2 linked regions of the Rhodopseudomonas sp. BAL398 genome follow. The protein of the gene in region 2 interacts with the protein of the main gene of each other region in a pairwise test. Links are inferred from orthologs where the notes say so. Each region holds a gene or a part of one and is shown on either strand. Other genes may lie near its edges.

The links.
Region 1: the proteins of hfq (region 2) and rho interact in binary tests that used the Escherichia coli proteins (3 or more experiments, as listed by UniProt). The link is inferred for Rhodopseudomonas sp. BAL398 from one-to-one orthologs.

The regions. Positions count from the first base shown.
Region 1 is NZ_CP133111.1:4,266,217-4,282,741, forward strand. Bases 13,452-16,264 are described here. They hold rho (transcription termination factor Rho), read right to left. Parts: upstream 15,585-16,264; coding sequence 14,319-15,584; downstream 13,452-14,318. Other genes in these bases: mnmE (tRNA uridine-5-carboxymethylaminomethyl(34) synthesis GTPase MnmE), read right to left, coding at 13,452-14,174; hemJ (protoporphyrinogen oxidase HemJ), read right to left, coding at 15,862-16,264. Outside these bases: RBJ75_RS20140 (diguanylate cyclase domain-containing protein), read left to right, coding at 1-1,665; leuS (leucine--tRNA ligase), read left to right, coding at 1,869-4,490; LPS assembly lipoprotein LptE, read left to right, coding at 4,477-5,028; holA (DNA polymerase III subunit delta), read left to right, coding at 5,030-6,058; RBJ75_RS20160 (ParB/RepB/Spo0J family partition protein), read right to left, coding at 6,289-7,167; RBJ75_RS20165 (ParA family protein), read right to left, coding at 7,393-8,247; 16S rRNA (guanine(527)-N(7))-methyltransferase RsmG, read right to left, coding at 8,263-8,949; RBJ75_RS20175 (hypothetical protein), read right to left, coding at 9,638-9,829; RBJ75_RS20180 (GNAT family N-acetyltransferase), read right to left, coding at 9,982-10,440; tRNA uridine-5-carboxymethylaminomethyl(34) synthesis enzyme MnmG, read right to left, coding at 10,471-12,360; more of mnmE, read right to left, coding at 12,789-13,451; more of hemJ, read right to left, coding at 16,265-16,296. UniProt on the Escherichia coli protein: Facilitates transcription termination by a mechanism that involves Rho binding to the nascent RNA, activation of Rho's RNA-dependent ATPase activity, and release of the mRNA from the DNA template.
Region 2 is NZ_CP133111.1:1,005,262-1,019,573, reverse strand. Bases 4,083-7,044 are described here. They hold hfq (RNA chaperone Hfq), read right to left. Parts: upstream 5,707-7,044; coding sequence 5,458-5,706; downstream 4,083-5,457. Other genes in these bases: RBJ75_RS04740 (sigma-54-dependent transcriptional regulator), read right to left, coding at 6,796-7,044; RBJ75_RS04745 (D-amino-acid transaminase), read right to left, coding at 5,887-6,741; hflX (GTPase HflX), read right to left, coding at 4,083-5,446. Also shown: RBJ75_RS04770 (hypothetical protein), read left to right, coding at 1-84; RBJ75_RS04765 (hypothetical protein), read right to left, coding at 204-956; gyrA (DNA gyrase subunit A), read right to left, coding at 1,081-3,840; more of hflX, read right to left, coding at 4,064-4,082; more of RBJ75_RS04740, read right to left, coding at 7,045-8,166; RBJ75_RS04735 (sensor histidine kinase NtrY-like), read right to left, coding at 8,184-10,469; ntrC (nitrogen regulation protein NR(I)), read right to left, coding at 10,634-12,076; RBJ75_RS04725 (two-component system sensor histidine kinase NtrB), read right to left, coding at 12,086-13,261; tRNA dihydrouridine synthase DusB, read right to left, coding at 13,258-14,312. UniProt on the Escherichia coli protein: RNA chaperone that binds small regulatory RNA (sRNAs) and mRNAs to facilitate mRNA translational regulation in response to envelope stress, environmental stress and changes in metabolite concentrations.

The sequences.
Region 1 (16,525 bases), 3.3 Mb from region 2 along the record:
ATCATTCGCAACAAAGTCCGGCTCAGGGCCCTGCTGGGGATTCGCGCACGGCTGGTGGTGCTGGCCCTGATCCTGGTCAGTCCCCTGATGTTCGACCGGATCCGCTCGCTCGAAGAGGCGCGGATCAAGCAGGTCGCCGAGCTTTCCAGCGAATTGGCCAAGCTCGCCCAGCGCGCCGCCGACGCGCAGCGCGAAGTGATTTCCTCGGTCGAGGCGGTGCTGAAATCGACCGCCTATATCCATGCCGCGGCCTCGCATATCGGCAAGGGCTGCGCCATCCTGCGCGCCAGCATGCGCGTCGATCTGCCGTCGATCCGCATGATCGCGGTGGCCGATGCCGATGGCGTCATTCGCTGTTCGACCTCGTCGATCTTTGTCGGCGGCAATGTCAAAGACCGGGCCTATTTCAAAAAGGCGCTGGAGACCCATGATTTCGTGGTGAGCGATTTCCTGGTCGGGCGGCAGACCAAGACCGGCACCATTCTGGCCGCCTATCCGGTCTCGGCGGTTGCCGGCGGCGAAGATGCCGTCGTCATTGCGGGGATGAATCTCGACTGGATGTCAGGGGTGATGGGCGATCTGGCCGGGCGAACCGGTGTGACCGCCGCATTGGTCGACAGCGAGGGCGTCATTCTGGCGACCCCGCCTGGACAGTCCAGCCTGATCGGCACCTCCATCGAAACGCTCGGGCTGGCTCCCGCCCTGATCAACAATGTCCCCGGCTCGCGAACCGCGATGGTGGTGCGCAGTGACGGACGGCTGGTCTCTTTCGCCCGGATTCCCGGTACCAAGACCCGGCTGGTGGTCAGCATCGACGAAGCCAAGGTATCGGCCGCCATCAATCACGAGATCCGCACCGCCTATCTTCAATTGGCCATGGCCTGTCTGGTGGTGCTGCTGGGCGCGCTGGTCGCGGCCGAGCGGTTGATCGTGCGGCCGATCGGCATCCTCACCGCGACGGCGACGAAATTCGGCCAGGGCGACTGGTCGGCGCGCGCCACCCGGTCGGGACTGCCCGCCGAATTCGTGCCGCTGGCCAAGGCGTTCAACGCGATGGCGCGCAAGCTGGGCGAGCGCGAGCGCGAGCTCGTCGCCAGCAACAACCAGCTCACCGTGATGGCCTCGATCGACGTGCTGTCGGGACTGGCCAACCGTCGCGGCTTCCAGGGCCGGCTCGACTTCGAATGGATGAAGGCGCAGCAGGATGGCGGTAAGGTCGCGCTGTTGATGATCGATGTCGATCATTTCAAGCTCTATAATGACAGCTGCGGCCATCCCGAAGGCGACGCCTGTCTCAGCCGGATCGGCGAGACCCTGGCGGGCATTGCCGAGCGGACCAGCGGCTTGGCGGCGCGCTATGGCGGCGAGGAATTCTGCCTGCTGGTGCCGCAAACCGACGCCGAGGAATCGCTGCGGGTCGGCGAGATGGTGCGCGCCGCGGTGGAGGAATTGTCGATTCCGCATCGGACCAGCGCGTTCCAGCACGTCACCGTCAGCGTCGGCATGGCTTGCATCAGCCCGAGCGACGCGCTGCACCCGCGCGATCTGATCGAAGCCGCCGACGCCGCGCTCTATGCCGCCAAGCATCGCGGCCGCAACACCGTGGTCCAGCACGGCTTCATCCGCAGCACCGACACCGACAGCCCAATGGCGCTGGCGGGGTAACGTCCGACCGCGCGGCCGCGCCCGGCACTGCCGGAACTGCCGTGTGATTGTCCCAAGCCATTGACCACGCGCGGGGTTTTATGGCCTAGTTGCCGGCCTCGCGCGCGAATTCCGAAACCAAGAGCTAGCACCGGTTTGCGACCTCATTCGCGCCTCCCACCGCCCTGACAAGCGCTCGAACCGGCCGGCCGAATCCTGATTCCATGACAAACGAACGCTACAACGCCCGCGAAACCGAGCCGAAATGGCAGGCGCAATGGGACCGCCAGGCGATTTTCGCCACAAGGAACGACGATCCCCGCCCAAAGTATTACGTGCTGGAGATGTTCCCCTATCCGTCCGGCCGGATCCATATGGGCCATGTCCGCAACTACACCATGGGCGACGTGGTAGCGCGGACGATGCGGGCGCGCGGCTTCAACGTGTTGCATCCGATGGGCTGGGATTCCTTCGGCCTGCCCGCCGAGAATGCCGCGATCGAGCGCAAGGTAGCGCCGAAGGCCTGGACCTACGCCAATATCGCGGCGATGAAAAAGCAGCTGCAGACCATGGGCCTGTCGCTGGATTGGGCGCGCGAATTCGCGACCTGCGACCCCAGCTATTACAAGCACCAGCAGAAGATGTTCCTGGACTTCCTCAAGGAAGGCCTGGCCGAGCGGGAAAAGCGCAAGATCAATTGGGACCCGGTCGACATGACCGTGCTGGCCAATGAGCAGGTGATCGACGGCCGCGGCTGGCGCTCGGGCGCCGTGGTCGAGCAGCGCGAGATGAACCAGTGGGTGTTCAAGATCACCCGCTATGCCCAGGAATTGCTCGACGCGCTCGATACGCTGGATCGCTGGCCCGACAAGGTGCGGCTGATGCAGCGCAACTGGATCGGCCGCTCCGAGGGCCTGCGCTTTTCGTTCGGCCTAGTCGGCGCTCCCGCCGGATTCGACACGCTACCGGTGTTCACCACCCGGCCCGACACGATGTATGGCCCGACCTTCGCGGCGATCTCGCCGGACCATCCGCTGGCCAAGGCCTTGGCGACAACCCGGCCGGACGTCGCCGCCTTCAACGAGCAATGCCGCCGCATCGGCACCGCGCAGGCCGAGATCGACACCGCCGAGAAGCTCGGCTTCGATACCGGCATCAAGGCTACCCATCCGGCCGATCCGAACTGGCAGCTGCCGCTCTATATCGCCAATTTCGTGCTGATGGATTACGGCACCGGCGCCATCATCGGCTGTCCCGCCCATGACCAGCGCGACCTCGATTTCGCCCGCAAATACGGCATCGACGTCATCGACGTGTTCAAGCCGCTCGGCCATGACGAAGGCGTCACCGACGAGGCCTTCGTGCCGGCCAAGACCGAGACCGTGAATTACGTGCACTGGGTCGGCGAACCCGGCGTGATGACCTGCGAGCAGGCGATGGCGCGCTCGCTGGAGATTTTCGAGCGCGACGGCTGGGGCAAGCGCGAAGTCAATTTCCGGCTGCGTGACTGGGGCATTTCGCGGCAGCGCTATTGGGGCTGTCCGATCCCGGTGATCCATTGCCCGACATGCGACGTGGTGCCGGTCCCCGATTCGGAGCTGCCGGTCGAACTGCCGGATGACGTGACATTCGACAAGCCCGGCAATGCGCTGGATCATCACCCGACCTGGAAACACGTCACCTGCCCGCAATGCGGGGCCAAGGCGGTGCGCGAAACCGACACCATGGACACCTTCGTGGATTCGTCCTGGTATTTCGCGCGCTTCACCGATCCGTGGAACGAGAACGCGCCGACCACGCCCGCCGTGGTCAACCGGATGATGCCGGTCGACCAATATATCGGCGGCGTCGAGCACGCGATCCTGCATCTCTTGTACAGCCGCTTCTTCACAAGGGCGATGAAGGCCACCGGCCATATCGGCCTCGACGAGCCCTTCGCCGGCATGTTCACCCAGGGCATGGTGGTGCACGAGACCTATAAGAAGCCCGACGGCAGCTTCGCCTCGCCGGCCGAGATCGCCATCGTGCCCGACGGCGACGGCCGCCGCGCCACGCTGCTCGATGGCGGCGCGCCGATCGAGATCGGCCCGATCGAGAAGATGTCGAAGTCGAAGCGCAACACCGTCGACCCCGACGACATCATCGGCAGCTACGGCGCCGACACCGCGCGCTGGTTCATGCTGTCGGATTCGCCGCCGGATCGCGACGTGATCTGGAGCGAGGAAGGCGTCAAGGGCGCCTCGCGCTTCGTGCAGCGGCTGTGGCGGATGGTCAATGACGCCGCCGACATCGCCAAAGCGGCCCCCGACGCGCGCCCGGCCAGCTTCGGCGCCGACGCCTTGGCGGTCCGCAAGGCCGCCCATGGGGCGCTCGACAAGGTGCTGTCCGGCATCGAGCGGCTCGCCTTCAATGTCAGCCTCGCCCATATCCGGGAGTATTCCAACACCCTGGCCGAGGTTCTGGCGCGGCCGGGGCAGCCGGCGCCCGATCTCGCACCTGATCTTTCTTGGGCGATCCGGGAAGCCACGGTCATTCTGGTGCAGCTGTTCCACCCGATGATGCCGCATCTGGCCGAGGAATGCTGGCAGGTGCTGGGCCAGAAGGGGCTGGTGTCGGAGGCGGTCTGGCCGCAAATCGAACGCGATCTGCTGGTCGAAGACAGCATTACCCTGCCGGTCCAGGTCAATGGCAAGAAGCGCGGAGAAGTCACAGTGGCCAGGGATGCGCAGAATCCGGAAATTGAGGCTGCCGTTTTGGCGCTCGATACGGTAAAACAGGCCCTGGATGGCAAGCCCGTTCGCAAGATTATCGTCGTGCCGCAGAGGATCGTGAATGTCGTGGGGTAACTGGCGCATCGCAGCCCGGCTGTCGATCGTCGCCACCTTGGCGGCCCTGACCGCAGGCTGCTTCCAGCCGATGTATGCCGAGCGCAGCGACGGCACACCCGCCTTGCGCGAGAAGCTGCTCGGCGTCGCGGTGCCGCCGGTCGCGGTGCCGAACGGATCGCCCACCGCGCGGCTCGGCGTGGAAATCCGCAACGCGCTGATGTTCAAGCTCTATGGCGGCGCCACCGGCCTGCCGCCGACCCACATCTTGACGCTGCGGCTGACCACGTCGCGCTCGTCGATGATCGTCGATCCCAAGACCGCGCTGCCGTCGATCGAGAATTACGGCATCGACGCCAATTACACGCTGAAGGAAGTCGCCACCGACAAGGTGGTGATGAGCGGCAGCACCTTCTCGCGGGTCGAATATGACGTCCCGGGCCAGACCCAGCGCTTCGCCCGCTCGCGCGCCGGCCGCGACGCCGAGGACCGCGCCTCGCAGGAAATCGCCGAGAATATCCAGACCCGGCTGGCGGCGTTTTTCTACGCCGGCACCTGACTTGGTCGCGCTCAAGGGCAGAGAGATAGACGCCTTTCTGGCCCGGCCCGATGCCGCGCGGCCGATCATCCTGCTCTACGGTCCCGACGCCGGGTTGGTGCGCGAACGCGCCGATGCGCTGATCGTCTCCGCGGTCGATGATCCCAATGATCCCTTCGCCACAACCCGGCTGGACGGCGACGACCTCGCCGCCGAGCCGTCGCGGCTGGTCGACGAGGCGATGTCGATTCCGATGTTCGGCGGCCGCCGCGCGATCCGGGTGCGCGCCGGCTCGAAGAGCTTTGTCAGCGGCGTCGACACCTTGGCGGGTTCGGCGCTGAAGGATTGCCGGGTGGTGATCGAGGCCGGCGACATCAAGCCGGAATCGCCGCTGCGCAAAGCCTGCGAACGCGCCAAGACCGCGGTGGCGATCGGCTGCTACCCGGACGGCGAACGCGATCTGACCAAATTGATCGACGATGAATTGCGGCTGTCCAATCTGAAGATCACGGCCGACGCCCGTGCCATTCTGATGGCGCTGCTCGGCGGCGACCGCCAGGCCTCGCGCAACGAATTGCGCAAGCTCGCGCTCTACGCCCATGGCAATGGCGAGGTCAGCGTCGACGACGTGATGGCCAGCGTCTCGGACGCCTCTGAATTGAAACTCGACACCATCGTCGACGCCGCCTTCGGCGGCCGCCCGGCGATCGTCGAGAGCGAATTCGCCAAGGCGATGGTCGCCGGCACCTATCCGGGCCTGATCATCATGGCGGCGCAGCGCCACGCCGCATTCCTGCACAAGGCGTCGCTCGCGGTCGATGACGGCGCATCGGCCTCCTCGGTGCTGGAGAGCGGCTATCCCCGCATCCACTTCTCCCGCAAGGCCGCCGCCGAAACCGCGCTACGCAATTTCCCGCCGACCCGACTGCTGGCGATCATCGATCAGCTCGCGGTGGCAGCCCTCGACGCCCGCAAGCAGACCAACCTCGCCGCCGTGATCGCCCAGCGCGTGCTACTGGCGATCGCCGTCAATGCAAGGCGGCGCGGTTAGACTTCCATAAGAGTCTGAATGAAGAAGAAACCAATCACATCGAGCTTGATGTCGTCATTGCGAGCCGAGGATGGCGCATCGCGCCGTCCGACCGCGAAGCAATCCAGGGCCGCCCAGCAAGGACTGGATTGCTTCGTCGCAAGCGCTCCTCGCAATGACGGTCTTGAGGGCCTCGTTTGGCTGATCGCTCTTTCCGCCTGCTAACAGCGTCGAGCCGCTCGCACTAAGCGTCAGCCATCGGCATCCAGCCGCCGCAGAATTTCGTCGAGCTGTTCGAGGTCGCGATATTTGATCTGCACGGTGCCGCCGGGGTCGCGATGCTCGACGCTGACTTTCAGGCCGAGCGCGTCGCTGATGCGTTTTTCCAGCGCGACGGTGTCGGCGTCCTTGGTCTTGCCGGCGCGCGGCTGCTGCGGCTTGCGCTCCGGCACGCCCTCTTCATGCGCCAGCGCCTCGGCCTGGCGCACATTCAAGCCTTCGGCGACGATGCGTTTCGCCGCAGCCGAGGCATCCGGCACGCCGATCAGCGCGCGGGCATGGCCTGCCGACAATTGTCCCGAGGCGATCAGCGCCTGGACGTCATCGGGTAGTTTGGTCAGCCGCATCATATTGGCGACATGGCTGCGGCTCTTGCCGACGATTTTGGCGATGTCGTCCTGGCTGTGTTTGAATTCGGTGGCCAGCGCGTGATAGCCCAGCGCCTCTTCGAGCGCGTTGAGGTCCTCGCGCTGGACGTTCTCGATGATGGCGATTTCCAGCGCGGCGGCGTCGCTGACATCGACCGGCACGATCGGCACTTCATGCAGGCCGGCGATCTGCGAGGCGCGCCAGCGCCGTTCGCCGGCGATGATCTCGTAGCGATCCTGCGCGCCCTTGACCGGCCGCACCACGATCGGCTGGATCACGCCGTGCTGCTTGATCGAGTCCGCGAGCTCGGCGAGTTCGGCGTCGGAAAACGCCCGCCGCGGATTGCGCGGATTGGGCTTGAGGAATTCGATCGGCACCTTGCGCTGCGCGCGCGGACGCTCCAGATGCGCGGCCTCGCCGCCGACATCTCCGATCAGACTCGCCAGACCGCGACCCAGTCGCGACCGCTGCTCGTCGGCCATTGCCAGCTCCTTTGGATTCGCTCTCGAACTCACGTGGTTACTCCGCAGTGCTTGCTGTCACGTCATGGTCTGTTGCGTCGTAGTCGTAGGGTGGGCAAAGGCGCGCTTGCGCCGTGCCCACCATTGGCTTCGCGTTGGCATCATCCTGTGTGGTGGGCACGCTTCGCTTAGCCCACCCTACGGACTTCGCTTCGCTCGCAATGACGAAGCAAATTCAGAGCGCCATCAATGCGCGGTGCGTAGTTCGCGCTCGCGCTGGATCACTTCGGTCGCGAGTTTCAGATAGGCCTCGGAGCCGGCACATTTCAGATCATAGACCAGCACCGGCTTGCCATAGCTCGGCGCTTCCGAGATCCGCACATTGCGCGGGATCATGGTGTCGTAGACCTTCTTGCCCATGAACTGCCGGACATCCGCCACCACCTGGTTCGACAGATTGTTGCGGCTGTCGAACATGGTCAGCACGATGCCGTGGATCGACAGATTCGGATTGAGCGTCGAGCGCACCTGCTCGACGGTCTGCAGCAGCTGCGACAGACCTTCGAGCGCGAAGAACTCGCATTGCAGCGGCACCAGAATCGCGTCCGACGCCGCCATCGCATTGACCGTCAGCAGATTCAGCGACGGCGGGCAATCGATCAGCACATAGGTGTAATCGAGGGGCTCGACGACGCCGTCGTTCAAAGCGGCGATCGCATTGCGCAGCCGATAGGCGCGATCGCGGCTATTGCCGAGTTCGAGTTCGAGGCCGGACAGATCCATCGTCGACGCCGCGATATGCAGCCGCGGCACCGCGGTCGGCACCACCGCGTCGCGCAGCGGCGCCTCGCCGATCAGCACGTCATAGGTCGAGCAGCTGCGGTCGCGGCGATCGATGCCGAGTCCGGTCGAGGCATTGCCCTGCGGATCGAGGTCGACGATCAGCACCCGCTCGCCGATCGCCGCGAGTGCGGTGCCGAGATTGATCGCGGTGGTTGTCTTGCCGACCCCGCCCTTCTGGTTGGCGAGCGCGATGATGCGCGGGTGGCCGGCCCCCGTCTCCTTGCTATCGCCTTGATATACTTGATCAATTACGGTCATGCGCGGGCCATCTGGTTAGTGAGGTAGTGCGGACGGGGTCTGCCGCTCGATCCGGTCGAGTTCGACAATCCAGCCATGTCCGCCGGTGAGGCTGGCATGAAGACGAGGCGTGATTTTCCAATATTTAGTGGATTCGGTCAATTCCGCGTCTACATCTTGACCCTTGAGAAACAGGGCTCTCGCGCCCTCTATCAGCAAGGGTTCGGCGAAGCCGATAAGCTGGTGTAGCGGAGCAACGGCCCGAGCGGTGATGCAATCGACATCGCGGGGAAAACTATCCTCGTTATCCCCGATGTCCGCCAGCATAACTTGGCCCGGCGCCCGCGTCACCCGCAGCGCCTCGCGCAAAAACGCCGCCTTTTTTGCATTGCGCTCGACCAAAGTGACATGGCCGCCGGCGTCTGCCATCGCGCAGGCCAGCACCAATCCGGGAAAGCCGCCGCCGCTGCCGAAATCCAGCCAGGTCCTGGCGGCGGGCGCGATCGTCAGCAGCTGCAGCGAATCGGCGATGTGCCGGGTCCACAGCACCGGCAGCGTCGCGGGCGAAATCAGATTGGTCTTGGCCTGCCATTGCAGCAGCAGATCCACATAGGCGTCGAGCCGCGCGGTTGTTTCACGTGAAACAGGCGTGAGCCGCAACGCCGCGGCCCGGTCGGCGTCGAGCCGGGGAAAGGGTGCCGCCTGTTGGGAACGTTGCGCCATGCGCGAAGCCGAGCCTTGGTTGAATGAGGTCATTCCATACGCCCGCAAACGCCCGGCTTCCATCCCTTTGCGTGGCAGAATGGGATCGAGATAGTTTTAAACGGTCGTCGGCGCGTCGGCCGCCTGCGGTCCGAATTGGGTGAGCCGCGTCGGCAAGTTTGCGTCCCGCTGATTCGGCGCCAGCTCGCGAATGTACTGGGTGATCGACGGATCGAGCCCGGCGCGCGGACGACGCCCAGGTCCCGCCCTTTGCCAGGTCCCGCTTCAGCGCATCGGCCTCCGGTCCAATTCGGCAAAGCCAGCGAAACTCGCGGCTGAGGGAACCGGGGCGAGATTCCGGGTTCGCTCGCAGCAAGCTGCTCGCGCCCCGGAATGACGCGGCCCTGGATTGTACCCGACGGCACAGCTTCTCGTTCGTCATGCCCGGCTTTGTGCCGGGCATCCACGCCTTGAAAGCCGTGCTGGATCAAAGGCGTGGATGGCCGGGACAAGCCCGGCCATGACGCGTGGATGAGTCGAAACCAAGCGCCTTTGCTTTCAGGCGAATCAACTCAACTGGAAAGCATGATCGGATTTTGAAAGCCTGCGGCCGCCGCGAGTGCCATCCCTCCCCCTTGTGGGGAGGGTGGATCGCCGAAGGCGAGCCGGGTGGGGGGTGCCGCACGGACTGCGTCCGGGCCTGCCCGACTCAAAGCCCAACCGATTCCAGGTCGTCGACGCCGCAAGAGGCCAGCAAACCAGCCTCATTCGTTACAAGCAGCGAAATGACTGCCAAAACGACCGCCCCACCGCAGCTTGGCATCAAATCCAGCTTGATCCGGGTCATTCCGGGGCGCGAGCAGCTTGCTGCGAGCGAACCCGGAATCTTGCGTAATTCCATGCTTTGCCGCGAGATTCCTGTATCTGCCGGCAGTCAATTTCATCGTAGCTTCGTGCGAAGCCAGTCCATTAGTTCATGGGCTCGCACGCCCCACTGGGTTCGCACGCCCCACTGGGCTCGCGCCCCGTAATGGCCTCGCTGGACCAAAACCTTCAGTGCTGGTCAGGCGGACGGGCGACAAAGGCTGTTTTGCCGAGCTCAGCGAAGCCGACGCTACGATAGAAGTCGTGGACGTAAGGGTTGGCATGGCCCCGGCCGGTCACCAGAAACACCTGAAAACAGCCCCTGCTCCAGGCCTCTTGCAAAGCTGCCGCGATGGTGGCGCGGCCATGACCCTGACGGCGAAACTCCCGGTGCGTGACCACATTTTCGAGCAAGGCATGAGACGCCCCGCCCCGCATCAGATTCGGCCCAGTGGTCAGGCAGCAGGTCGAGACCAGCCGGCCCGCCATGGCGGTGACGAACAAGACGGTGCGTTCGGCGGCCAGGATTTCGGCCCAGATCTGCTGGGCGCAAGGCTGTGATAGCCGAGGGGTGTCCGGATTGGCATGCCGATAGAGGTCGATCAGACTTTCGAGGTCGTCGGGCTCGGCGCGCCGGGTGATCCGCATCGTCCCCCCTGTTGTTTCACGTGAAACAGCCTAGCCAACCTCTGCGGCCGGACGCCTGCGGGCTTCGCGCCGCAAATAGGCCGCCAGGATGCCCAGTGCCGCCGGGGTCATGCCGTCGAGCCGGCCGGCCTGCCCGACGGTGCGCGGCCGGGCCTTTTCCAGCTTGTTGCGGGCCTCGTTCGACAGGCCCGGCACCAGCGCATAATCGATATCGGTCAGCACCAGGCCTTCGTCGCGGCGAAATGCCTCGACATCGGCGCTCTGGCGCTTGAGATAGACGTCATATTTGGCGTCGATTTCGACATGCAGCGCGATCGACGGCGCCACGGCGGTCAATTCGGGCCAGATCGCCGTGATATCGGCCCAGCCGAGCTCCGGATAGGCCAGCAATTCGAAGGCCGAGCGCCGCACCCCATCGCGATTGAGCGCCAGACCGTGCCGGGCCGCCTCGTTCGGGGTGATCGCCAGCGATTGCGCCAGCGTTTTGGCCTCATTCAGCGCCGCCATCTTGTGACGATGAAACCCTGCCCGCTCGGCGCCGACGCAGCCCAGCGCCAGCCCCTTGTCGGTCAGCCGCTGGTCGGCATTGTCGGCGCGCAGCGTCAGGCGATATTCCGCCCGCGAGGTGAACATCCGGTAGGGTTCGGTGATGCCGCGGGTCACCAGATCGTCGATCATCACCCCGAGATAGCCGTCGGCGCGGTCGAATACGGTCAATTCGCTGCCGCCCGCCGCCAAAGCCGCATTCAGACCGGCGACCAGCCCCTGCGCCGCCGCCTCTTCGTATCCGGTGGTGCCGTTGATCTGGCCGGCCAGGAACAGACCGCGCAGCCGCTTGGTCTGCAACGTCGGATCGAGTTCGCGCGGATCGACATGGTCATATTCGATCGCATAGCCGGGCCGGATGACTTTGGTCCGCTCCAACCCCGGAATCGTCGCCAGAATGGCGCGCTGCACATCTTCGGGCAGCGAGGTCGAAATGCCGTTGGGATAGACCGTGGAATCGTCCAGCCCTTCGGGCTCGAGAAAGATCTGATGGCCGTCGCGATCGCCGAAGCGGACGATCTTGTCCTCGATCGAGGGACAATAACGCGGCCCCGAACTCTGGATCTGGCCGGAATACATCGGCGAGCGGTGCACATTGGCCCGGATCACCTCATGGGTCGACGGCAGCGTCCGGGTGATGCCGCATTGGATCTGCGGATTGCTGATCCGGTGGGTCAGCACCGAAAACGGCTCGGCCGGGTCGTCGCCGGGCTGCATCTCCACGGCCGACCAGTCGATCGTGGTGCCGTCGAGCCGCGGCGGCGTGCCGGTCTTGAGCCGGCCCAGCGTAAAGCCGATCCGCTCGAAGGCGCCGGACAGGCCCAGCGCCGGGGCCTCGTCGATCCGCCCGGCCGGCCAGCTGCGCTCGCCGAGATGAATTAATCCGCGCAAAAACGTGCCGGTGGTGATGACGACCGCGCCGGCTTGCAATTCGCGGCCATCGACGAACCGGATCCCGGTGACGCGGCCGGACTCGACCAGTAGATTGTCGGCTTCGCCTTCGATCACGGTCAGATTCGCGGTGGCGCGGATCCCGGCCTGGATCGCGGCGGCATAGAGCTTGCGATCGGCCTGGGCGCGGGGTCCGCGCACCGCCGGGCCCTTGCGGCGATTGAGCATGCGAAACTGAATGCCACCGGCATCGGCGGCGCGGCCCATCAGCCCGTCCAGCGCGTCGACCTCGCGAACCAGATGGCCCTTGCCCAAGCCGCCGATCGCCGGATTGCAGGACATGGCCCCGATGGTTGCGAATTTGTGCGTCACCAGCGCGGTCCGCGCGCCGAGGCGCGCCGCGGCAGCCGCCGCCTCGGTCCCGGCATGGCCGCCGCCGATCACGATCACATCGAACGAGCTTTGCGCGAAGGAATTTTGCATGCGCGGCTTCTAGCCCAGCTTTGTGGCGCCTTGAAGCAGGAACTTACCTGTGGGCTAACGGCTGCTGGGCAGCGGTCGGACGGCAGAGGCTGGAGCCCACAAGCCTATCATCGCCCGTGCCCCGGACGCAGCGCAGTACGCCGCTCTTCGCGGCGTGATGCACTGCAGAGCCGGGGGCCCGCTTTTCGCCGATCGTCACCCGGGGCCATGAGCGGGGTCCCGATTCTGCGAAGCGGCATAAGAATGCCGCATCGCGCCCGGGACACGAATTCATCTGCTGCAATCATGCGGCGTGGCTGCACTGACTCGCCGGCTCTCTCCGTAAATCAAATTGCGCCAATGTTTCACGTGAAACAAATCTTGGTTCAGCCAGAGAAACTCAAAGAACGAATTAAAATTCACTATTTCTAATATTGAACAAAGTAATATTACTTTCCAACACAAAATCGGCTGAAGATCGCCCCTAGCACATCCTCGACATCCACCCGTCCCAGCAGGCGCCCGAGCGCGGCAGCCGCCACCCGCAATTCCTCCGCGACCATTTCCTCTCCGATCCCACCCGCCATGCTGCGCTGCAGCGAAGCCGCAGCATCCCGCAGCAATAATCGGTGCCGTTCGCGACCGATCAGCCCGCCTTCCGCCCCGCCGAAAAACGCTTCAGCGAATCGCTCGAGCCCGGCCACCAGCGCCGGCACCCCCTCTCCGTCCCTGGCCGAGATCCGATAGACAGAAACCGCGGCATCGCGCTCCTGCGCCGATCCGCCCCCAGCTTGCCACAACTTTGCCGCAAGATTTTCAGGCCCCAAATCGCCGCTTTTTCCACCCTCGAGATCGATCTTGTTGCGCACGCGCCAGACCGGAGCCTGCCCTTCGATGGTCATACCCGATGCATCGTCCGCGCTGAGCCACAGCACCAGGTCGGCTTCCGCCGCACGCGCTTTGGCCCGCCGCACCCCCTCCTGCTCGACTACATCATCGCTGTCGCGAATCCCGGCGGTGTCGATCACCGTCACCGGATAGCCACCGAGATCGAGCTGCACCTCGATGATGTCGCGCGTGGTGCCGGCCTGCGGCGACACGATTGCGACCTCGCGCCGCGCCAGCTGATTGATCAACGTCGATTTGCCGACATTCGGCGGCCCGGCGATCGCGACCACAAGTCCATCGCGCAGACGTTCACTTTGTCCCTGCGCCGCAAGCACTTCTTCAATTTCATCGCGCAGCGTCGCGATCCGTGCGAGCGCCGGAGCCATCAGCTCCGCTGACACATCGCCCTCGTCAGAAAAATCAATACCGGCCTCGATCAGCGCCGACGCCTCGATGATCTGCTCGCGCCAGCTCCGCGCCCGGTCACCGAGCAGACCCTTCAATTGCCGTAGCGCCTGGCGGCGCTGCCGATCGGTGTCGGCGTGAATCAGATCGTCGAGCCCCTCGGCCTGCGTCAGATCCAGCTTGCCATTCTCGAAGCCGCGCCGGGTGAATTCGCCGGGCTCCGCCGGCCGCACCTGGTCGAACGAGGCCAGTGCGGCGAACAGCGCGGCCAGCACCGCGCGGCCGCCATGGATATGAAATTCGGCGACGTCCTCGCCGGTGGCGCTTGCCGGCTCGGGAAACCACAACACCAGGCCGTCATCGATAAGCTCTTGATTGTGATCGCGTAACAGCGCCCGCGCGGCGACCCGCGGCGGCGGCATATGGCCGCTCAGCGTCCGCAACACGCAGCCCGCGCGCGGCCCCGAGACCCGCACGATCGCAATCGCGGTCGGCGGCCGGCCCGTGGCCAAAGCGAAGATGGTGTGATCGCGCGGATGCATCCGCCTGTCTTGCCGCCCGCCCGGCGAAAAGGCAACGCGCCACGCAACGGCGTTGCGAACATGATCATCCGATGTTGCTGCAAGCCCGCAACAAAAAGGCGCCCCGCTCGCGCGGGACGCCCTTCGCAAATCCGGATCGGTCGATCAGGTATTCATCGACTCGAAGAATTCGGCGTTGTTCTTGGTGTTGCGCAGCTTGTCGAGCAGGAAGTCGATGGCGTCCATCGTTCCCATCGGATTGAGGATCCGGCGCAGCACATACATTTTCTTCAACAGCTGAGCGTCCGTGATCAGCTCTTCCTTGCGGGTGCCGGAGCGCGAAATATCGATCGCCGGGAAGGTCCGCTTGTCCGACACCTTGCGGTCGAGGATCAGCTCCGAATTGCCGGTGCCCTTGAATTCTTCGAAGATCACTTCGTCCATGCGCGAGCCGGTATCGACCAGCGCGGTGGCGATGATGGTCAGCGAGCCGCCCTCTTCGATGTTCCGCGCGGCGCCGAAGAACCGCTTCGGCCGCTGCAGCGCATTGGCGTCGACGCCGCCGGTCAGCACCTTGCCTGAAGACGGGACGACGGTGTTGTAGGCGCGGCCAAGGCGCGTGATCGAGTCGAGCAGGATGACGACGTCGCGGCCATGTTCCACCAGCCGCTTGGCCTTCTCGATCACCATCTCGGCGACCTGGACGTGACGCACCGCGGGCTCGTCGAAGGTCGAGGAAACGACTTCGCCCTTCACCGAACGCTGCATATCGGTGACCTCTTCCGGCCGCTCGTCGATCAGCAGCACGATCAGATAGCATTCCGGGTGATTGGCGGTGATCGAATGCGCGATGTTCTGCATCAGCACGGTCTTGCCGGTGCGCGGCGGCGCCACGATCAAAGCGCGCTGGCCCTTGCCGATCGGCGCCACGATATCGATCACTCGCGCCGACAGATCGCGCCTGGTCGAATCTTCGAGTTCGAGCCGGAACCGCTCATCCGGAAACAGCGGCGTCAGATTGTCGAAATTGACCTTGTGCTTGGATTTCTCCGGGTCCTCGAAGTTCAGCGTGTTGACCTTCAACAGAGCGAAATACCGCTCGCCTTCCTTCGGGCTGCGAATATGCCCTTCGATCGTATCACCGGTGCGCAGGCCGAAGCGGCGGATCTGCGACGGCGAGACGTAGATATCGTCCGGTCCCGGCAGATAGTTCGCGTCGGGCGAGCGCAGAAATCCGAAACCGTCGGACAGCACTTCGACCACGCCCTCGCCGATGATGTCGGTCTCCTTGATCGCCAGCTGCTTCAAGCTGGCGAACATCAGTTCCTGCTTGCGCATCGTGCTGGCGTTCTCGACGCCGAGCTCTTCGGCGAACGACACCAGTTCGGCCGGGGTCTTGGCCTTGAGGTCTTGTAGCTTCATTTCCCGCATTGGGATGGTCCTGTGGAAAATAACCGGGGAGGGATTTGCAAGCCGGAGAAGTCCGGCGCCTAGCGATCAGGAAAGTCCGCGAATCTTCAAAGCGGGTCTTCAGAAACGAGGTCTTGAGCAACGAAGGTGCGGAGAGGCTTCAAACCTGATGCGGCGGCCGGTTCTCGACAAAACCGGTTCGCAACCACATCCGCCTGCGTGGGGTGGGATGCTCCACTATAGAAAATCACCGGCCTCCACGCAAGGCGTTCGAATCGGGCCGCGACCTCACGCCGCTCTAGAACGGTTTCACGATCACCAGGATCACCGCGCCGATCATCAACACCGTCGGTATCTCGTTGATAATCCGATAGAATTTATGGCTATGCTGGTTCCGGTCGGCAGCGAAGGCCAAAACCCAATGACCCAGAAAAAAATGGATCACGGTCATCAGCACAACCAGGGTCAGCTTGCCGTGAAACCAGCCTTCCATCAGAAAGTTACGGTCCCAGGCGATGTAGAGCCCGACGATCCAGGCAACCACCATGGCCGGCGTCATGATCGCCTTGTATAGCCGCCGTTCCATGATCTTGAAAGTTTCGGATTGTTTCGATCCGATCTCGGCATCGCAATGATAGACAAACAGCCGCGGCATGTAGAGCATTCCGGCCATCCAGGAAATCACCGCGATCACATGCAGCGCCTTCAGCCATGGGTAGAGCAGTTCAACCATTCGGAATTCTCACCGCCGCCCGCTGGCAGCCCTGTCTCGATCGTCTCGCTTGGAACGCCATGCCTAACACGAGCGTTATCGAAATGCTTGAAGTTAGGTCTATCCGCAAGCCGTCCCTTTCTAAAACAATAGTTATAGATTCTTAGGTTAGAGTCTAAGTGACAGTGGATTAGGCCCACGCAAAACCATCGGTCAGTTGCCAGCCGTTTATGCACAACCCCACAGCGAA
Region 2 (14,312 bases):
ATCTCGGCCTCTTGCCTGCGCAGCGCCTCAAGCCGGACCGCCCATATCCGCGAAGCCCGGCTGGTGACCGCCAAGCGTCACTAACAGTTTTCAGGTTCTACCAAGCTCTGCCTCCAGGAGCTCCATCGAAGGCCCCCAGTGTGCCCGCCGGGGGCCTTTCGATTCGTGGCGATCGTTCAGCTCGGCTACCAGACGGATTCCAATTACCGACTGATCCAGACTTCCAACGTTCCTTTTGCCACGCCGTCATTTCGCTCCGGCTTTATTGATCTCGAAATCAATTTCGTAGCGTTAAGGGAATCCGCTAAGGTCCGTGCCGTCGGGTCGTCTGATTGATCGCGGTATCGCACGGCGGCGGTGTTCGCGGCAGAGGGTGTTCGCTGCCCGCCGCCGTCAACCCCCTCCACCTTCCAACCGGCATCCCCAATCTTCTTCATCACCGACCGGACATCACTGCGGTCGATTGCGCCTGCGAATTGGAAAAAGACATCGTAATTTGTCGCAGCAGGGGGCGCGACTTCTGTCTTAATTGGGGTTGGAGGCGGGGGATTGGCCCGTTCAGCCACGGTGTCCGCTGTGGTTCGACAGTCAATCAAAAGGTTGGCAAAACAAGCGAGACCTTGGCTCTGAGGATTTAGTTTGGAAAAGGCGAAAACTAACACCCACGCAATGCAGACGAACAAAACAGACCACTTTAAGAGATTCATAATCCAAGGATCGTGTAGCATGGCCGTAACGATCGCAACAAGAACACCCACGAAAACGAGATAAAGCGCGGGCCGTATCCTTGCCTCGGTGTCAATCCCAAATATTCCTACCGCGGCGACCGCAATAAATGCCGCCATACCACCAAAAATTAGTGCGGCTTCGCGCGGATGACTTTGGCTCCATCTTGCGAGCCACTGGAATGTGCCGCGCTGGGTTGTAGAATCCGTTCCGTCCCCGAGATCAGCCATATTCGCTCCCCCGCTCTACTCAGGGTAGCAAGGTTTCCGCTCTCAAGCAAATCACCTTGCCTAGAGATCGAGCAATCGAACGCAGCGTTGCATCGGCCGAGAAGGATCCTCCATCGGCGGCGGATCAGCCGCCGTTGCCGCTGTCAGTGTCCTCGCCGATATGTTCGACCGACACCACATGCTCGTCGTCGGCGGTGTCGAACACGGTCACGCCCTGGGTCGAGCGGCCGACGATGCGGATGCCGGCGACCGGGCAGCGGATCAGTTGGCCCTTGTCGGTCACCAGCATGATCTGGTCGTGGTCGTCGACCGGGAACGAGGCCACCAGCTTGCCGTTGCGGCTGTTGACCGCCATCGCCACGATGCCTTTGCCGCCGCGGCCGGTGGTGCGGTACTCGAACGACGAGGTTCGCTTGCCGTAACCGTTTTCGCTGAGTGTCAGCACGAACTGCTCGTTGGCCGACATCTCGGCGTAACGTTCCGGAGCCAGCGAATCCAACGCGCCCACCTCCTCCCCCTCAGCCTCGGCGGCCAATTCGGCGATCGCGGCCTCGTCACCATTGGGGGCGGCGTCTTCGCCGGTGGCGGCGCGACGAATGGCACCGGACTGTTTCAGATACAGCGCGCGCTCGGCCGGCGCCGCATCGAAATGGCGCAGAATGGTCAGCGAGATCACCTGGTCGCCGCTCGCCAGCGACATGCCGCGCACGCCCATCGAGGCGCGGCTCTGGAACACGCGGACCTCATTGACCGCAAAGCGGATGCACTGGCCGCCAGCGGCGGTCAGCAGCACGTCGTCGCGATCGGTGCAGATCTGCACGTCGACGATCGATTCGCCGACATCGAGCTTCATGGCGATGATGCCGGAGCGGCGCACATCGACGAAGTCCGACAATTTGTTGCGCCGCACGGTGCCGCGGGTGGTGGCGAACATCACGTCGAGCTCGGCCCAGGAGGATTCATCCTCGGGCAGCGGCATGATGGTGGTGATGCCCTCGCCCTGCTCCAGCGGCAGGATATTGATCAGCGCCTTGCCGCGGCCGTTCGGCGGCGCGATCGGCAGCCGCCAGACCTTTTCCTTGTAGACCTGGCCGCGCGACGAGAAGAACAGCACCGGCGTATGGGTCGAGGCCACGAACAGCCGGCTGACGAAATCCTCTTCGCGGGTCGCCATGCCGGAGCGGCCCTTGCCGCCGCGACGCTGCGCCCGATAGGTCGACAGCGGCACCCGCTTGACGTAGCCGGCATGCGACACGGTCACCACCATGTCCTCGCGCTGGATCAGGTCCTCGTCCTCGACCTCGCCCTCCTGCTCGATGATCGTGGTCTTGCGCGGCGTGGCGAATTCAGCCTTCACCGCCGTCAGCTCGTCCTTGATGATGCTCTGGACCCGCGCGCGCGAGCGCAGGATCTCAAGATAATCGGCGATCTCGAGCGCCAGCTTGTCGAGCTCTTCGGAAATTTCCTCGCGGCCCAACGCCGTCAGGCGCGCCAGCCGCAGATCCAGAATCGCCTTGGCCTGCTCGAACGACAGCCGCGCGGTGCCGTCGTCGGCCAGCCGATGCCGCGGATCATCGATCAGCATGATCATCGTGGCGACGTCCTTGGCCGGCCAGTCGCGCGCCATCAATATGTCGCGCGCCGTGGCCGGATCCGGTGAAGTCCGAATCACCCTGATGACTTCGTCGATATTGGCGACCGCGATCGCCAGACCGACCAGGATGTGGGCGCGGTCGCGGGCCTTGTTGAGCAGGAACTTGGTGCGCCTGGTGACGACCTGCTCGCGGAAGGCGATGAACACCGTCAGCAGGTCCTTGAGATTCATCACCCGCGGACGGCCGCCGTCGAGCGCCACCACATTGGCGCTGAAATTGGTCTGCAGCGGCGTGAAGCGGTACAGCTGGTTCAGCACCACTTCGGGCACCGCGTCGCGCTTCATCTCGATGACGACGCGAAAGCCGTCGCGATCGGATTCGTCGCGCAGATCGGAGATGCCCTCGATCTTCTTCTCGCGCACCAGTTCGGCGATCCGCTCGACCATGGTGGCCTTGTTCACCTGATAGGGAATTTCCGAGATGATGATGGCCTCGCGCTCCTTGCGCGCCGGCTCGATCGTCACCTTGCCGCGCATCACGATCGAGCCGCGGCCAAGCTGATAGGCGGCGCGAATCCCGGCGCGGCCCAGAATGATGCCGCCGGTGGGGAAATCCGGGCCCGGAATGATGTTGATCAGGTCGTCGATGGTCAGCGCCGGATCGTCGATCAGCGCGACGCAGGCGTCGATCACCTCGCCGAGATTATGCGGCGGGATGTTGGTCGCCATGCCGACCGCGATGCCGCCGGCGCCGTTGACCAACAGGTTCGGAAATTTCGCCGGCAGCACGCGGGGTTCGCGGAACGAGCCGTCGTAATTGTCCTGGTAATCGACGGTGTCCTTGTCGATGTCGTCGAGCAGGCCCTGCGCGATCTTGGTCAGGCGCGACTCGGTGTAACGCATCGCGGCGGCAGAATCACCGTCGACCGACCCGAAATTGCCCTGACCGTCGATCAGCGGCACGCGCATCGAGAATTCCTGCGCCATCCGCACCATCGCGTCATAGACCGACTGGTCGCCATGCGGATGATACTTACCGATGACGTCGCCGACGGTGCGCGCCGATTTGCGATAGGGCTTATTCCATTCGAAGCCGTTTTCGTACATCGCGAACAGAATCCGGCGATGCACCGGCTTCAAACCGTCGCGCGCATCCGGCAGCGCACGGGCCACGATCACGCTCATGGCGTAATCGAGATACGAGCGCTTCATCTCGTCGAGGATCGAAATCGGGCGGATATCCGAAGGCGCCGGCGGCTCCCCGGGCTTGTTATCGTCGGTGTCGGACAATGGTGATTTCCGGTGAGAATCTGATCGGCGATTTATAGCCGATCCGGCGTCTGCAAACCACCTTTAACTGGCCCGGCCGGCGGGTTTTTCCCTTCGTTTTTCCAATTACTTAGGCGGCGCACCCGACCTCCTCGAACGGGTCATTCCGGGGCGCGAGGCAGCAGGCCGAATGAACCCGGAATGATGCCGTTCTGGATTGCGAACGCAGCAAAGGCGCAGGCGCTCAGTGCTCGTCCGGATGCGGGGTGGCGCCGAACCGGTTCACGACGATGTCGCGCTTGGTCTCGTCGACCCGCACCGTCATCTCGAACCGGCCCTCATGCAGGTCCTTGCGCAGCACCTCGGCATTGCGATGCAGCCAGCTGATGCCGGCGCCATCGGCGGCGTCGATCGACAGGTCGAGCGCGATCCGGCTCAGGGCCAGCCGCTGCTCGATCGCCGCCAGCAGCTCGTCGATGCCCTCGCCGGTCACCGCCGACACCATGAAGCACGGATGCTCGGCCGGGCGCCTGGCGGCGATGTTGCTGAGATTCTCGCGCTGCTCCGGTTCGAAGCGGTCGATCTTGTTCCAGACCTCGAGGATCCGCCCGCCCGCTTCGGGATCGATCCCGAGCTGGCGCAGCACGGCGTCGACGTCGCGCTGCTGGGCCTCGGCGTCCTCGTGCGAAATGTCGCGGACGTGGAGGATCAGATCGGCTTCCAGCACCTCTTCGAGCGTGGCACGGAACGCCGCCACCAGCTGGGTCGGCAGGTTGGAGATGAAGCCGACGGTGTCGGACAGCATCGCCTTGCCGCCATGCGGCAGCGTCAGCCCGCGCAAGGTCGGATCCAGCGTGGCGAACAGCATGTCGGCGGCCTGCACCTCGGAGCGCGTCAGCCGGTTGAACAGCGTCGACTTGCCGGCATTGGTGTAGCCGACCAAGGCGACGACGCGGTACGGCACTCGCTGCCGGCCGGCGCGGTGCAGCCGGCGGGTGCCCTGCACCTTCTTGATCTCGTTTTCGATCTTGGTGATGCGATCGCCGATCAGCCGGCGGTCGGCCTCGATCTGGGTCTCGCCGGGGCCGCCCATGAAGCCGAAGCCGCCGCGCTGCCGTTCCAGATGGGTCCAGGACCGCACCAGCCGCGACCGTTGATAGTTCAGATGCGCCAGCTCGACCTGCAGCGCGCCTTCCTTGGTCTTGGCCCTGCGGCCGAAGATTTCCAGGATCAAGCCGGTGCGGTCGAGCACCTTGGTATTCCAGGCCTTCTCCAGATTGCGCTGCTGGATCGGCGACAGCGCGCAATCCATCACCACAAGGTCGGCCTCGTGGCCCTGGATGATGCCGAGAATCTCCTCGACCTTGCCCTTGCCGAGATAAGTGGCCGGGCGAATCTGCCCGATCGGCGCCAGCACCAATTCGGCGATCACCAGATCGATCGCACGCGCCAACCCCGCCGCCTCGTCGAGACGAGCGTCGGAGCCGCGCACCGCAATGCTGTCGGTTGAATCGGGATCGCCGCGACGCGCGCGCAAATACGGGCCGACGACGATTACTCGTCCGGTCTGCTCGTCATGCACCGACCGCGGCCGGTCGGCGCCCCCGTCAAGGCTGCGGGGTTCCAATCAGGTCAAGCTCAAGCTGGAGCGTCCTCGCCACCTTCGAACAACTGGATCGGTGCGCCGGGCATGATGGTTGAGATCGCATGCTTGTAGACCAGCTGCGAATGACCATCGCGCCGGAGTAACAAACAGAAATTATCGAACCAGGTGACAATGCCCTGCAACTTGACCCCGTTCACAAGAAAAATCGTGAGAGGAGTCTTGGTCTTGCGAACGTGGTTCAGGAATGTGTCTTGAAGGTTTTGTGCGCGGTCTGCCGCCATTTTCTTGTCCCGCAGTATGTTTTGAATTTTTTTTGCCGCGACGCTGCTCTCTGCGGAGCATGGTCTCGGTGTCAGCCTTCCTGAGATCCCCCTCCGGAGACCGACAGGTTGATTAGACGTCAGGTGCCAATGTTAGGCAAGCAGGTTCCCGCAAAAGCTGTGTTACTGAGGCAACAAAACTCAGGAAAATGCCGAAAATCGGTGGAACTGCTCACGCAAACGCGTGGCAATCCGACCTGGCGTACCGTCGCCAATGATCCGGCCATCGATCGCCACGACAGGCATCACGATCTGACTCGACGCGGTGACGAAGGCCTCCGCGGCCTGCAGTGCCTCGTCGACGGTAAAGGCGCGTTCCTCGAATTTGATTTGCAGTGCCGCAAGGGTTTCGATCAACACCGCCCGGGTGACACCGGCGAGGATTCCGGATTCCGCCGAGCGGGTGACCACACGACCGTCCTGGGTGACGATCCAGGCGTTGCTGGAGGATCCCTCGGTGACCAGGCCGTCGCGATCGACATACCACGCCTCATAGGCGCCCTGCTCGCGCGCCGCTTGCTTGGCCAGCACGTTCGGCAATAGCGCCGTCGACTTGATATCGACCCGCGGCCAGCGGTTCTCCGGCAGCGTGATCACCTTGATCCCATGCGCCGCGGTGTCCTGGTTCTTGGCATAATTCAGCGCCCGCGCGGTCACCACCAGGCTCGGCGCGACGCCGGCCGGAAAACCGTGATCGCGCCGCGCCACGCCGCGGGTCACCTGCAGATAGACCAGCCCATAATTGACCCGGTTACGCCGCACCACCTCATGCAGCACCACCTGCAACGCCGAAAGCGGCATCGGCATCGCGATCCGCAATTCACCGAGCGAGCGCTGCAGCCGCGCCATGTGCCGCGGCATGTCGACGATCTTGCCGCCGCGCAGCTCGCAGACCTCATAGACGCCGTCGGCGAATTGATAGCCGCGATCCTCGATGCTGACGCAGGCGTCGCGCATGTCGCGATAGCGGCCGTTCACATAGGCGATGCGAGCCATGAGACTGTTCCGGAAATGATGATGCTGATGATGATGCGAGGACGGCGACGCCGGTCAACCGACGCCGAGCGCCTTGAGCTTGCGGTGCAGCGCGGAGCGCTCCATGCCGACGAATTCGGCGGTGCGCGAGATGTTGCCGGAGAACCGGCTGATCTGCGCGATCAGATAGTCGCGCTCGAACACTTCGCGGGCCTCGCGCAACGGCAGTCCCATGATGTGCTCGCCATTATTGCCGGTCGGCATCGTCGGCACCATCGAGCCGACATCCTGCGGCAGCATGTCGGCGGTGATGATCACTTCGGGACCGCCGCTGGCCAGAATCATCACCCGCTCGACATTGTTGCGCAGTTGGCGGACGTTGCCGGGCCAGACATGCGATTGCAGCACCGCCATCGCGTCCTGGCCGATCTGCCGCTTCGGCAGGCCGGTGGCGAGCGAGATCTGCTCCATGAAATATTCGATCAGTTCGGGAATGTCCTCGCGGCGCTCCGACAGCGGCGGCACCCGGATCGGCACCACCGAGAGGCGGTGATAGAGGTCCTCGCGGAACCGGCCCTCGGCAATCTCCTCCTCGAGATTGCGCGCGGTCGAGGACACGATGCGGACGTCGACATTGACCTTGGCGGTGCCGCCGGAGCGCTGGAAGGTCTGATCGACCAGCACCCGCAGGATCTTGTTCTGGGTCTCGCGCGGCATGTCGCCGATCTCGTCGATGAACAACGTGCCGCCATGGGCCTCTTCCAGCGCGCCGGCCTTGCGCTGCTGCTCGCCATTGGACTGCTCGACGCCGAACAATTCGATTTCCATCCGCTCCGGCGTGATCGCAGCGGCGTTGATGACGACGAACGGCCCTTCGGAACGGCCAGAGGCATTGTGCAACGTCCGCGCCGCCAGCTCCTTGCCGGAGCCGCTCGGCCCGACGATCAGGATCCGGCTATTGGCCTTGGCGGCGCGCTCGATGGTCTGGCGCAGCTGGTTCATGCAGGCGGAGCGGCCGGTCAGCGTCGAGGCGCTCGGCGCCTGCTGCTTCAGCTCCTTGACCTCGCGCTTCAGCCGCGAGGTCTCCAGCGCCCGCGTCGCCACCAGGATCAGGCGGTCTGCCTTGAACGGCTTCTCGATGAAGTCATAGGCGCCGCGCTTGATCGCCGCGACCGCGGTCTCGATATTGCCGTGGCCGGAGATCATCACCACCGGGACCTCGGCGTGCTCGCGCTTGATCTGCTCCAGCAATTGCAGCCCGTCGAGCCGGCTGCCCTGCAGCCAGATGTCCAGGAACACCAGATTGGGCCGGCGGTTGGCGATCTCCGCCAGCGCCGAATCGCTGTCGCGCGCGGTGCGCGTGGTGAAGCCCTCGTCGTCGAGAATGCCGGCCACGAGCTCGCGAATATCGGCCTCGTCATCAACGATCAGAATGTCATTTGCCATGGGTCGCGCCTGTCATCTCAGCTGCTGCTGACAGCTACTGCTGTGGTTTCGTTACCGGCCGGGCGGTTGGGTTCACTGGATTCGGCGGTCGGGGCCTGTCCGGAAATCGAAAAGCGCAGCCGCATCCAGGCGCCGCGCTGCCCTGGCCGAATCTCCGAGGCATCGTTGAGCTCGATCCGACCGCCATGATCGACCAGAACCCGGCCGACGATCGCCAGACCAAGCCCGGTGCCCTTCTCCCGCGTCGTCACATAGGGCTCGAGCAACCGCGCCCGGCTGACCTTGGGCAGGCCGATGCCGTTGTCGATCACGTCGATGACAATGTCCTCACCATCGCGGGCGGCGATCACGTCGATGCGGCCCTTGCCGAGCTGCTCGGGCGGCACCACGTCGATCGCCTCGGTGGCGTTCTTGATGATGTTGGTGAGCGCCTGCGAAATCAGCCGGCGGTCGAACCGCGCCCGCATCGGTTCGTCCCTGATCTCGGCCTCGATCTCGATCTCGGGATGGCCGACCCGCATCAGGAACACGACCTGCCGTACCGTGTCGGCGACGTCCTCGCCCTCGATCACCGGCTTCGGCATCCGGGCAAAGCGCGAGAATTCGTCGACCATGCGCCGGATGTCGTCGACCTGGCGGACGATGGTGTCGGTGCACTGCTCGAAAATGGCTTTGTCTTCGGTGATGACCTTGCCGAATTTGCGCTTGATCCGCTCCGCCGAAAGCTGGATCGGGGTCAGCGGATTCTTGATCTCGTGTGCGATCCGCCGCGCCACGTCGGCCCAGGCCGAGGTGCGCTGCGCCGACACCAATTCGGTGATGTCGTCCAGCGTGATGATGTAGCTGTCGCGCGAATGGCTGGTCTGCTCGGCGCTGACCCGCACCGACAGATTGCGCTCATGGCCGTCGCGGGTGATGGCGATCTGGCCCTGCACCAGCCGCTGCGAGCCCTCGCGCGCCGACTTCATCATCTCGTCGAGTTCAGGTAGCACCTCCGACAAAGGATGGCCGAGCGTCTCGGATTCCGAATGACCGATCAGCTTTTCGGCAGACCGGTTGAGAATGCCGATGCTGCCGGAGCCGTCGACGCCGATGATGCCGGCCGAGGCCGACGACAGCACCGCTTCGATGAAGCGACGGCGGCTGTCGATCAGGTCGCTGGCGCTGACCAGCTCGTCGCGCTGGCTGCGCAATTCCTGGGTCATCTTGTTGAAGGTCTCGCCGAGATGGGCGAGATCGCCCTCCGACTTGAACACCGGCACCTGGACGTGCAGATCGCCGGTGGAGACCAGATTGGCGGCGCCCATCAGGCGCCGGATCGGCGCCACCAGCCAATTGGCGAAATTCAATCCGATCAGCACCGCCGACATCAGCACCGTGAGCGCGATCACCGTGAACAGCAACGCCAGCGTCACCTGAAAGCCGAGCCGGCTCGACTCGATCTTGGCATATTCGGCGACGCTGGCCTGGGTCTGGCGCAGTTGCGAGACCACATGCGGATCGAGCAGCCGGGCGACGTAGAGGAAGGTGTCATCGAAGCCGCGCAGCCGGATCACCGCGGCGACGTAATTGGCCTCGATGAAGACCGCGATCTGCGGCTCCTTCGCATTGACGTTTTTCAGGAATTCGGCCGCCGGCACGTCGAAGTCGCGCTGAATGCCGGTCTGCGCGGATTCCAGGATATGGCGGTCCTTGTCGATCAGCATGGCGCCGGGAAGATTGCGCGCCGCCGCACTGGCGGTCAGCAATTCGCGAAATGAGCGGCGGTCCTGATCGTAGAGCGGTCTCGCATTGGAAATGTCGTTGGCCATGCCCAGGATGTCGCCGCGAATCATCTGGGCGTGTTCGTGCAGATAGGCATTGGCGACGATCAGCGAATTCTGGATCACCGCCCTCGTCGGCCCCGAGAACAACCGATCCAGCCCGCGGTCGATGGTGACATTGGCGACGATCGACACCAGAACGGCCGGCAGCACTGCGATCACCGAGAATAGGCTCACCACCTGGACGTGCAGCCGCGCGGCGGCGCGACCGCGGCGGCGGGCCTGCACCACCTTCCAGACTTCACGAACGATGATCACCACCAGCAGAAGCACGGTGGCGGCGTTGATCAGCAGGAAGGTCACCACGACGTCCCGCGTCGGCGCGATCCAGGTCAGACCGGTCAGCACCACGAAGGTCAGAGTTGCCGAGATCAGCGCCAGCGCCACGGCAAGGGGCACGATCAGCCGGCGCAGCCGCCCCGCGCGTGGCTCGGCAATCGACGGTTCAAAAGGCTCGGTCGACGGATCTGCGCTGGTCATTCTGGCAATAGGTGAGCGTGAACGCGGGACGAACGCCGGACTCTGGCGTCGACTGATGCATTCCTACAACAATGTTGCCAAATTACGACTATTCGACGGCGCGGTCTCCCCGGAAACTTACGAGCATTCCAGGCAAATTCGCCATTGCGCGCCGGCGGCCGGATTCAACCGCCGGTCCGATAGACCTGAATGTCGAGGTCGCGAATCTTCTTTCGCAGCGTGTTTCGATTGAGCCCCAGCAGATCCGCCGCGCGAATCTGGTTGCCGCGGGTCGCCGCCAGCGCCGCGGTCAGCAGCGGCACCTCGATTTCACGCAAGATCCGATGATAGAGCCCCGGTGGCGGCACGCCGTTGGGAAAGCCGGAGAAGTGCGAGGACAGGTACATCTCGACCGCGCCGCCGAGATTGTCGACGCCGTGCTGGGCGCTGCCGCTGGACACCACCGCGGGCGGCGCCAGCTCACCATCGATCACTGAGCCGGTGATGATGTCCTGTGGATAAAGCGCGGCCAACCGCCGGGCGAGGTTCTCCAGCTCGCGCACATTGCCGGGCCAGCGATGCTGCTTCAGCCGCTCCAGCGCCGCGGCGTCGAGTTTCTTGGCCGGCAATCCGTCCTTCTCGGCCAGCGCGAAGAAATGCCGGACCAAATCGGGCAGATCCTCGATGTGCTCGCGCAAGGGCGGCAGCCGCAGCGGCACCACGTTGAGCCGGAAGAACAGATCCTCGCGGAACAGGCCCTGCTGGATCAGGATGCGCAAATCCTTGTTGCTCGCCGCCACGATCCGGACGTCGGTCTTGATCGGGGTGCGGCCGCCGACCGTGGTGTATTCGCCCTGCTGCAGCACCCGCAGCAGCCGGGTCTGCGCCTCCATCGGCATGTCGCCGATTTCGTCGAGAAACAGCGTGCCGCCCTCGGCCTGCTCGAACCGCCCGGAGGCGCGGGTATTGGCGCCGGTGAAGGCGCCGCGCTCATGGCCGAACAACTCGGACTCGATCAGGTCGCGCGGAATCGCCGCCATGTTGACGGCGACGAACGGGCCATTGCGACGCTTGCCATAATCATGCAGCGCGCGCGCCACCAATTCCTTGCCGGTGCCGGATTCGCCGGAAATCATCACCGTCAGGTCGGTCTGCATCAGCCGCGCCAGCACCCGATAGATTTCCTGCATCGCCGGCGAGCGGCCGACCAGCGGAATCGAATCGAATTCTGGGTCGTCGGCGTAGCTGGCGGCGCGGTCCTTCGGCTCGGCCAGCGCGCGGCCGACGATCGCGATCAGCTCCTTGAGATCGAAGGGCTTGGGCAGATATTCATAGGCGCCCTTCTCCGAGGCGCGGATCGCCGTCATGAAGGTATTCTGCGCGCTCATCACGATGACCGGCAGGTTCGGCCGCAATTTCTTGATCCGCGGCAGCAGGTCGAAGGCGTTCTCGTCCGGCATCACCACGTCGGTGATCACCAGATCGCCCTCGCCCTGGCTGACCCAGCGCCACAGCGTCGCGGCGTTTCCTGTCAGCCGCACCTCATATCCGGCGCGCGACAGCGCCTGGTTGAGCACGGTGCGTATCGCGGTGTCGTCGTCGGCGACTAGGATGCTACCTGCGGGCATTGTCAGTCCTCATCTTGCAGTCTGTGAGGCATCGGGCGACGTCGCCGGCACGTCCTCGCCGTTGCTCTTAATGTAGGGCTTCTCGATATTGAACATCGGCAGCAGCACGCGGAACGTGGTCTTGCGCGGCTGCGATTCGCATTCGATGATTCCGCCATGGTCGCCGACGATCTTGGCCACCAGCGCCAAACCAAGCCCCGAGCCCGACGGCTTGGTGGTGACGAAGGGATCGAACAGATTCGGCAGCAGGTCTTCGGGCACGCCGGGACCGTTGTCCTTGACGCAAAACTCCAGCGGCAACGACACCCGCGTCTTCTTGCCGGGCACCGACAGCCGCACGCCCGGCCGGAACGCGGTGGTCAGATGGATCTCGGCGTCGCTGCCCAGATCGACCACGGCCTCGGCGGCGTTCTTCACCAGATTGAGGAAGACCTGAATCAATTGATCCTGATTGGCCAGCACCGGCGGCAGTGACGGATCGTAATCCTCGATGAACTTGATATTGCGGGCAAAGCCGGACTGCGCCAGCCGCTTGACGTGATCCAGCACCGAATGAATGTTGACCGGGCCGCGCGCCACCGGCCGATCGTCGCCGAACACTTCCATGCGATCGACCAAAGTGACGATGCGGTCGGCCTCGTCGCAGATCAGTCTGGTCAGCATCCGGTCCTCGGATGAGGCGGCCTGCTCCAACAGCTGCGCCGCGCCACGAATGCCCGACAATGGATTCTTGATCTCATGCGCCAGCATCGCCGCCAGCGCGATCACCGAGCGCGCGGCGCTGCGGTGGGTCAGCTGCCGGTCCATCTTGTCGGCGATGGTGCGCTCCTGCAGCATCACCACGATGTGGCCGGGCCGCTCCGGCATCGGCGCGACGTGCAGATCGACCTGGCGGTCGCCGCCAATCCGCGGCGTGCCGAGATCGACCTTATATTCATTGACCGGCGAATTGCTGAGCAGGACCTGATCGATCAGCGCCAGCAGCGGACTGCCGAACGGCACCAATTCGGTCAAGGACTGCCGGCGCAGGAACTGGGTCGAAATCTCGAAGAAGGATTCTGCGGCCATGTTGGCGTCGATGATCTTGCCGTCGGGCGCGATCAGCAACACCGGGTTCGGCAGCGCGTTGAGAATGGCGTCGCTGTCGGTCGGCGGGGTGCGGCGTGGTTCTGCGACGGCGTTCATGCGGCGGCACTCCAGGCGAAATCGTCATAGGCCTCGCCGAGCGAATGCTGCACGGCAGCCGGATCTTCCGCGGTCAGGATTCGGGCGCGCCAGCTCTTCAATGCCGCTTGCGGCGCGTGGCCGGCAGCGGCCACCTCGAGCGCCCAGCCGAGATGTTTGCGGGCGTGGCGAAGCCCGATCTGCATCCCGTAAAGGCTGAGGATATCGTCATAGAGAATCCGCAGATAGTTGAGCTGATCGGCCAGCGCCGGCGCCGGCTCGGCGAGCCCGGTCTCGAACTGGCGGCCGATCTGGCCGGGCAGCCAGGGCTGGCCCTGGGCGCCGCGACCGATCATCACCGCGTCGGCGCCCGATCGCTGCAGCGCCGTCATCGCTCTGTCGAACGAGGTGATGTCGCCATTGACCACCAGCGGAATGGTAATCGCCTGTTTCACCGCGCGAATGGCGCGCCAATCGGCCTCGCCCTTGTAGAACTGGCATCTGGTGCGACCGTGGACGGTAATCAGTTGCACGCCCGCGGCCTCGGCGCGCCGCGCCAATTCGGGCGCGTTGATCGATTGATCGTCCCAGCCCAGCCGCATCTTCAAGGTCACCGGCACCTTGACCGCTGCGATCGTCGCCTCGATCAGTTTCAGCGCGTGATCGAGATCGCGCATCAGCGCCGAGCCGGAGGCCCCGCCGGTCACATGCCGCGCCGGGCAGCCCATATTGATGTCGATAATATCGGCGCCCCCCGCCTCCGCGATCCGCGCGCCTTCGGCCATCCAGCGCGGCTTGCAGCCGGCCAGTTGCACCACATGGGCGCCGCTGCCGCCGACGTCGCAACGCCGGATCGACATCGCGCGGCCGCGCGCCAGATCCTCGCTGGCGGTCATTTCGGACACCACAAGGCCGGCGCCAAGCGCCGCGACCTGGCGTCGGAACGGCGCATCGGTGATCCCGGACATCGGCGCCAGGATGACCCGATTGGCCACCTCAATATTGCCAATTCGCAAAGGCGTGGAACCTGATAGGTTGGGGCCGGTCAAGGTCTGCTCATTCTCTAGCCACC